One region of the Paenibacillus sp. XP01 genome, then DNA from elsewhere that is predicted to be linked to it. Evidence: a T-box and tRNA genes for the amino acid it is inferred to sense, from the RefSeq annotation. Region 1 holds a T-box; the other holds one or more tRNA genes.
The links. A T-box is a leader RNA that pairs with one kind of tRNA and senses whether it is charged. The one in region 1 lies ahead of SNR34_RS25040 (valine--tRNA ligase), so its partner is inferred to be a tRNA-Val.
Positions count from the first base shown of each region.

Region 2: it has a tRNA-Val gene. The T-box ahead of SNR34_RS25040 (valine--tRNA ligase) is inferred to sense a tRNA for this amino acid. The anticodon was not compared.

Region 1 is NZ_CP139481.1:5,553,648-5,557,858, forward strand. Features, by position in the region: gene SNR34_RS25040 (valine--tRNA ligase) at 1-1,984, opposite strand, end outside; T-box leader at 2,042-2,326, opposite strand; gene SNR34_RS25045 (LysM peptidoglycan-binding domain-containing protein) at 2,563-4,131, opposite strand.
Region 2 is NZ_CP139481.1:4,803,892-4,808,102, reverse strand. Features, by position in the region: gene SNR34_RS21640 (DUF3892 domain-containing protein) at 56-292, opposite strand; gene SNR34_RS21635 (GNAT family N-acetyltransferase) at 438-881, opposite strand; gene SNR34_RS21630 (hypothetical protein) at 1,134-1,385, opposite strand; tRNA gene SNR34_RS21625 (tRNA-Val) at 1,534-1,606, shown strand; gene SNR34_RS21620 (YdhK family protein) at 1,842-2,399, shown strand; gene SNR34_RS21615 (hypothetical protein) at 2,482-2,661, shown strand; gene SNR34_RS21610 (hypothetical protein) at 2,880-3,080, shown strand; gene SNR34_RS21605 (TetR/AcrR family transcriptional regulator) at 3,417-4,031, shown strand; gene SNR34_RS21600 (SDR family oxidoreductase) at 4,036-4,211, shown strand, end outside.

The DNA of each region.
Region 1 (4,211 bases):
CAAATTCGATGTACCAGTCGCACAGATCGTCCCAGATGAAGTTGTAGAGGAGACGACCGGTTTCGCCAAATTCATACGCTTCGATTAGACGCGTAATGTCACGGGAAGTTTCGTTCAGACGGTGCAAAATCCAATAATCCGCGGTCCCAAGCTCGCCGGAAATGTCGCGATCCTCGATAGTGAAGCCTTCCAGGTTCATCAGGGCAAAGCGGGATGCATTCCAGATTTTGTTCGCAAAGTTGCGGGCCTGCTCCACGCGTTCCCAGCGGAAACGCAAATCTTGCCCCGGCGTGCTGCTCGTCGAGATCATGTAACGCATGGCATCCGCGCCGTATTTCTCGATAACGTCGAGCGGATCAACCCCGTTGCCAAGCGACTTGGACATTTTGCGTCCTTCCGAGTCACGCACCAATCCGTGCATGAGTACGTCCTTGAACGGAATTTCGTCCGTGAATTCCAGCGCGGTGAAAATCATGCGCGCAACCCAGAAATAAATGATGTCATAACCCGTTACAAGCACGCTGGTCGGGTAGTAACGTTTCAGGTCGTCCGTATCTTCCGGCCATCCGAGCGTGGAGAACGGCCACAGCGCGGAGCTGAACCACGTATCGAGCACATCCTCGTCTTGTCTCAGGTTGCGGCCCGCATATTCAGGGAGCGTTGTCGGATCTTCGGCGGAGACGATAATTTCCCCAGTTTCGTCGTCATACCAGGCAGGAATCCGGTGACCCCACCACAGTTGGCGGGAAATACACCAATCGCGAACGTTCTCGATCCAGTTCAAATAGGTTTTCTCGAAACGTTCCGGCACAAAGCGTACGCCGTCGCCTTCTTGCTGTTTCTTGATGGCTCTTTCGGCGAGCGGCTTCATTTCAACGAACCACTGCGTGGACAGATAAGGCTCGATTACGGCCCCCGTACGTTCGCTGTGGCCAACCTGATGGACATGGTCCTCAATGTTGATCAGCACGCCCAGCTCTTTCAGGTCTGCAACAATTTGTTTGCGGCAGTCGCTGCGATCCATGCCTTGATACTTGCCTGCTTCGGCATTCATCGTTCCCGTTTCATCCATGACGATAATTTGCGGCAGATCGTGGCGCAAACCGACTTCGAAGTCGTTCGGGTCATGCGCAGGCGTAATTTTAACGGCACCGCTTCCGAACTCTTTGTCGACGTACTCGTCCGCAATAATCGGGATTTCGCGGCCGATGATCGGCAGCACGAGCGTTTTGCCAATCATGTCGGCATAACGTTCGTCTTTGGGATGCACGGCTACGGCCGTGTCGCCAAGCATCGTTTCCGGACGCGTCGTTGCCACGGTAATATGGCCGCTTCCGTCCTTGAGCGGGTATTGCAAATGGTACAGGTGGCCCTGAACCTCTTTATATTCAACCTCGATGTCGGACAACGCCGTCCGGTTCACCGGATCCCAGTTAATGATCTTTTTGCCGCGGTAAATCAGACCTTTCTCGTACAGCTGCACAAACACTTTGCGCACCGCTTTGGACAAACCTTCGTCCAGTGTAAAACGCTCGCGGGAGTAGTCCAGCGACAGGCCCATTTTGCCCCATTGCTCGCGAATCGTCGTTGCATATTGTTCCTTCCAGTCCCAAACGCGATCCAGGAATTTCTCACGGCCGAGATCGTAGCGGGTCAGTCCTTCTTCCCGAAGCTTTTGTTCCACTTTGGTCTGAGTCGCGATTCCGGCATGGTCCGATCCCGGCAGCCACAGCGCATCGTAACCTTGCATCCGTTTGGTACGGATCAGGATGTCCTGCAGCGTAAAGTCGAGCGCGTGCCCGATATGCAGCATGCCGGTTACGTTCGGCGGCGGAATTACGATGGTAAAAGGCTCAGCGTCTTTGCGCTGTCCTGCTTGAAAATATCCTCGCTCGATCCAGGTCTGATACCATTTTTGCTCCGCAGCCTTCGGGTCATATGTCGTCGGCATTTCGGTTGCGGCTGACTTGTTTTGTTCCGTCATTTGTCATTCCTCCGTTACTCATCATCTTCGCCAAAAAACAAAAAAACCTTTCATCCCTCAAAGGACGAAAGGTTAGCTTTCGCGGTACCACCTTTGTTTCACGCAAGCACAGACCAAGACAGAGCATCCTTGAGGCTTCGCGTGACACTTTAAGCAGATAACGGCTGCTACCGGCCCATTCTACCAAGCAGGGATGAAGCTCATACCGCTTCACGAACTCCCGCGTTCAAAAAGGCAACTCCCGGGCGACTTCGATCAGCTGGTTCCTGCGGAATTTTTCAGCGCTGCAATCCCGCTCTCTGAAAGGTCATACTGTCTACTACTCCCGATCTTCGTCTTTCCTTAAAATTCCCATGAGGCTAATGAAATAACCAAACGCCCGCCATTCGCGGATGTTAGGAAAAAACCTAAACACATCATACCTTGCCCGTGCCCGATAGTCAACCTGGCAACCGCTGATTCACGTCCCTGCCATGCGTTTTGCGGCATACCAATGGCAAAAACCCGCAATCCAAACGGATCACGGGTGAAACAGCGCTTGTTTTGATTCCAGAACAAACCCTTAACGGCATTGCCATTCAAGGAATGTAAAGGACCTGACCCTCTTCGACGACCTGTTCGGAGAGGCGGTTATACAATTGCAATTCCCTCGTCGTCAATTGATAGCGGTCGGCGATGGTATCCAGCGTTTCTTCCCGTTGAACGATGCACATTTTCACCTTTCGGAAAGGCGTCTGCTCTACGAGCGAACCCAAAAACAGGTTTTTCCACTGCACCTCTTCCGAAGCAGCAGACGGTTCCCGCGACGTTTCTGCAGCCGCCTCATTGGGGCGCTCCTCCTCTGCCTCTCTCGTGCCTTTGCCCGAAATCAAAGATGAAATGCCAAACCCATCCTCCTGGGGCGGACGCGTCTCCCGTTTGCTGCCAAAAGCCACCTTGAGTTCCGGCTTGTCTTCCGTTTCGGCCACGGGTTCGGGAATCGCCGATGGAGTTTCTGCCGGGGGATCAGCCAGCTGCACCTCATTAGACTCGCGTTCCTTTGCAGGAACAACCGCTTCAGAAGCGGCAAACACGTCCTGCCAGTTTTCCCCTCCTGCCGACTCTTCTTTCTGTTCTTCCTGCGTTGGAGCGGATCTTGTTTCTCCAAGGGTCCATGGGTTCGCAAAGGCTTCACGGGATTGACGAGATTCCTGAGCTTCCCGCTCCTGGTTTGCATGTTCCGGCAATGACGATGCCGAAAGTGCATGCCATGCAGGCAAGCTTGGTTCAGGTTCCGGTGGAGCCGGTACCTTCGCGGCATCCGCAGCGGTTCTTTCTTCGACATCCGTATTAGCGTCCGGGTCCGAAGCCGTATCGACCGGCTCGGAATATGCCGCTCCAAAGAAGGATAGATGGGCTGCTCCGTTCGCTTCAGCCGCCTCGTTTGCTTCCGCCTCTTCCACCACTCCCGGCTCACGCTCGGCTGCCTCCTGCGCAAGGAGTTGGGGTTGCTCCGCCGGAACCTGCCCGGAAACAGGACCGTTGATCGTTTCAGGCTTTAACGAATCGTCCAAACGTAAGGCATTGTCCGCTTCAGGCTGGTATAGAAGACCCCTGGCCGCCTCGTCCAGTTTGGGCGCTCCAATAAGCCTTTCCTCTTCGCTTCGCTGCAGCAGATATTCCTGGGCGTGAACGTTTATTTCGCTATCAGGTTGCTCCGGTTCCGTTTCGAAGCCATCCTGCGGCAGCTCCGGCGAATGAACGACTGTGAACTCGTCTGCCGGCCACCCTTGGTTCTCCTCCGCCGCAAAACCCTGAATGCCCCGAAGCGACAACACGCCGGTAATGTTCAAGCTTCGCTCCGATAACAGATCAACATCAAAGTTTTCAATTTCGATCGAAATATCATCAAGGGACCGAACCCGGTTGAGCGGAACCGTGATTTCAACAGGAATGAAATGTTTCAACTCTTCGGAATAGTCATTCTCTCCCCTATAAGCCCCCGTTAGCAGCAAATGCCCCCTAAGTGTCGCGTAATCTTCCTGACCGATCACCTGAATGCGCGGAAAAAGCTCAATTTCCTCCAGTTCCTCAATCGCAGGGACTCCCTCTGACAAATGAACGCGCTCATAAATATCGAACCGCAAACCATATGGTTGATTCAGCAAAGGTGGCGTCCTCCTTTCGGCATATGTTCACCATAATCCTTCTCATGGGACTGATGCATGGTCCAAATGTTTCATTACCC
Region 2 (4,211 bases), 750 kb from region 1:
TATCCAAGAGGATGGAAGGGTGCTTGCCAGTGGAATGCATGACTGCATCCGGGCTTTAGAATGGGGGAAGTTGATCCAGGTTGTTGGTTGGATCGCCATCGGCGTCGCCGCGGATGTACATTTCTCCATCCCTGCCTTTAAAGACGTTCACGCCCGCAATGGCACCGGACTTCACCTCAGCCAATGCTTGTTGATAATCCAGCACGCGGCCGGTGGAAGTCTGGAAAGCGGTCAGGTCGCCATCGCCGTTTTTCTGCACGGCCACGAACGTTTCACGATTCGTTGCATCCATCTGTACACTCTCCTTGTCTGCTGCGAATGGAATCCTTCCTTAGGTAGGTTGGCCCCATTGCATGAATAATATGCGTAAAGAGAGCGATTGGCGATCTGCTTGCATGGGGAGCAATGGTGCTCCTCTGGCGGGAGCAAGCAAGTTGTTACAGGCTTTTTCTCATCCGGACGTGCAGAATGCCTGCATCGTAAAAAGGCTCCGCGGAGATTACTTCATATCCCAGTTTTTCGTAAAAAGCTTGTGCTTGGCACTGGGCATCCAGCACGGAATAAGCAAGGCCCAGCTCACGCGCCCGCTCTTCCATGGCCAACAGAAGCACACGGCCGTAGCCGAACGAGCGATGGGATTTAAGCACGGCGATGCGCTGCATTTTGGCCGTATCGTCAGCATAATAGACCAAACGGCCCGTCGCAACGGCTTGTCCGTCCACATGAAGCAATGCGTGATGCACGTCCGCGCTAATGACATCATAATCGTCGATCTCGATTTCAGCCGGGACCTGTTGTTCTACCACAAATACATCATGGCGAATGTCCAACGCTTGTTGAAGTTGTTCCTCTGTCTGTGCATAGCTAATCTCCGCTGCCAATTCCATTCCTTCTTTCTTTCAATTCTGGCATAACATATCCGTCTGAAATTATACAAAAAACGGCGGATGCTGTATAGTTGAGGGAATATATGGGAAAGTGGGAGGGCGGGGTATGGCGGGAGTTGTGGTCATTGCCATTTTGATGTCGCTTGGAATGATGGTTCTTATGTACTTTGTTACCAAGAAGGCCTATTCTCGAAAATGGGATGAGGAGGAGTGAAGCCTTCCGAATCGGTCATGAATAGGCCTGTTTCAAGGCAGAGATTCGACATGTCCTCGCGGGGAGTAAACGTCATGCTGAACGGAGTTGGAATAAACGTCCCGCCACACAGGTAGATCGTTCGTTTCGTTGGGCTGCATCAGCTGCTGGATTTGCACCGTGCGTTCATCCTTCTCCAGACTGCAGCCCGTAATAACAATGCACATCAGCAGGGAGATTGAACCGAAGCACAAACGGGCAATGATCGGATGGGAAGTGGTTTTGGATTCCGGCATATTATTCAAAGGTTGGACCTCCATTACTTAATTGGTAATCTTACCATAGTGTGCTCAAAATCAGCGAAAATATAACGTTAAAAAAAGGATTGACAGTGTACGCGTTTACTTGGTATGATACTGTTACTTGATCGATACAACATTTAATATTTGATCTGATCTGTTAGCTCAGCTGGGAGAGCACTATCTTGACAGGGTAGGGGTCAGTGGTTCGAGCCCACTACAGATCATACACAAGAAGCCTTGCGCAGCAAGGCTTCTTTTCTTTTGCCGATCCAGATAATAAGCTATGAATAAATGAAGTTGGGGGACGAATGGGGGACGAATCAACAAGTTCGAACGAAAGCTCCGAAACCCCATGCCGACGTTTTTCTCCGCTTGGCTGACTTTTTGATGATTGAAATATACCCTATATGGGTATATTATGAAAGTGATTCCAACTCTATGGATTAAAGGAGAATACTCATGAAAAAGACGGCCAGCATCGGACTTGCTATATTGCTTCTCAGCACGATTGTGTTCAGCGGATGCGGAAAAAACGAACCGCAGCCAGTTAGCAGTTCGAACCATGAAGGAAACATGGAGGAGATGCATCATTCCGGCTCGGGCGAGCTGCCCGCTAATCTGAAGGAGAAAAGCCATCCGACCTTTCCGATCGGGAGCAAGGCAACGATGAATGCAGATCACATGCCCGGTATGAAGGGGGCTGAAGCTACGATTGTCGGTGCATATGAAACCACTGCTTACGCTGTTACGTATAAACCGACAACGGGTGGCCATCTCGTAGAAAACCATAAATGGGTTATACACGAAGAAATAAAGGACTCTGCCGATCAGCCGTATAAGCCTGGCGACGAGGTCATTCTCCAAGCCGACCATATGCCAGGAATGAAGGGGGCCGCAGCGACGGTCGAGAACGCCGAACCAACGACCGTTTATATGGTTGATTACAAGTCGACAACAGATGGAGAGATGGTTCGCAACCATAAATGGGTGACCGAACAAGAGCTGGCTGTTGATTGAGTTTCGAATTATTCCAAATTTGAAGTGATCTGGTGTTTAGTAGAGATTCAAAAACAACTTAGTAAACAGGAGGAGAATGGATATGATGGACTTCAGTAAGCCACCCCATGGCTCCGAAAGTTACACGCACCAGCAGCGTCACGAGGAGAATGAGCAAAAGTTGCTAGCCGGAGGCACCAGCATTTGGACAGAAATCAGTAACTGGCTGATTGTTGCCGGGATTTTTGTGGGCATTTTCCTGTTGTTTATATATGTGTTCTAGGCACTAAACAACTAAACTGCATTTGCTGCGAAGCCTCTGAACAGAGGCTTTTTTTGCGCCTGAACGTCGAACCATGGTTCAATCCTCATACTAAGCGTTGTGATCGACTCGTATACCGACGCCCTGCTCGCCATTACATTTGATGCATGCACACCTCTAGGCGAACTTCCATATAATGCTGTACTTCAACAAGCAATATGGGAAGCGGGGGAATCGGAATGGCAAAAGCAAAAGGCAAAAAGGCTTCGGCAGCAAAGAGTGACAAGGTTCGCGTATCGATGAAGTTGGTCACTTCGGATGTATGCGAACGATGTAAAACCCCTTGTGCCCGAGGGACGGAGTATGCTGCCAGAATGAGACTGGATGGAGCGGTTGGCAAAGGCGTGCCCTGCATCCTGACTCGTCATATCTCCTCATAACGCTTATTTATCTACGCGCAGCATACGTTCAATATGCGCCGAATGGATGTGAAACGATGATATGGATCAGTCGGAAATTTCCGGTTGATCCTTTTTGTATGCGTTTTAGCCTATGGGCTCGCATCAGCTCGGGTTCAGCATGGATATTCCCGTTCCAACTGAATCGAAATTGTGTCCTATGCTTGGATTAGAGCGCTGTCTTTGCCATTTTCGTGCAACTTCGAGATCATTGATGATTAACGGTGACAAAAAATAAAATTTGTCATTCGTCATTCGCTGTGGTATTCTATCTGCAACGGAGGTGAGCGAAGAAGGCTGGGGCCATCTTGCAAACAAATGACCAAACAGAAAGCAACTGAATTTTTGACCAAAGAGCAGATTATGGAAGCTACGCAGGATACGGTAAGGCGCTACGGAGCGGCCAAATCCTCAGTGACGGATGTCGCCAAACGTCTTGGCGTAAGCCACGGTACCATATACAGGCATTACGCGAGCAAACAAGAACTGTTTGAGGCCGTCACCGAGAAATGGCTTGAAGAGGAGATCATTGCCCGGTTGGATGAAATCGTTAAAGACCGGGAGCTTTCGGGCCAAGGTATCCGTCACGTTCATGCCTATATTCAAACCTTGGTGCAGCGGAAGCGTCATTATGCCGAGACGGATGCCGAGTTGTTTGATTTGTACGCCAAAGTTACGGAGCAATCGGCTGACATTATCCAAGCCCATGTGCGGAACATGATCGCGCAGATCCGGGAAATTCTTGAAAAGAACTACCTTTTTGACGCTGCCGATTCGGGGAATATCGCGGCCGCCGTGTTGCAATCCACTGCCCGTTTTCATCACCCGGCACATGCCTACGAATGGAAACAGGGTGCCATTGAAGCGGAATTCGGCCAGGTATGGAACTTGGTAGAGAAAGGGCTTATCCAATTACAAGCGGAGAGGAAGTAGACTTATGAACCATTTAAGCGGCAAAGTAGCGATCGTAACAGGCTCATCACGCGGCATCGGACGTGCCATTGCGGAGAAACTGGCAGACCAGGGCGCGGACATCGTAATCAACTATACAAGCAATGTTGTCCATGCTGAGGCGGCGGCACAGGCCATTCGGCAAAAAGGCGTACGCGCAGC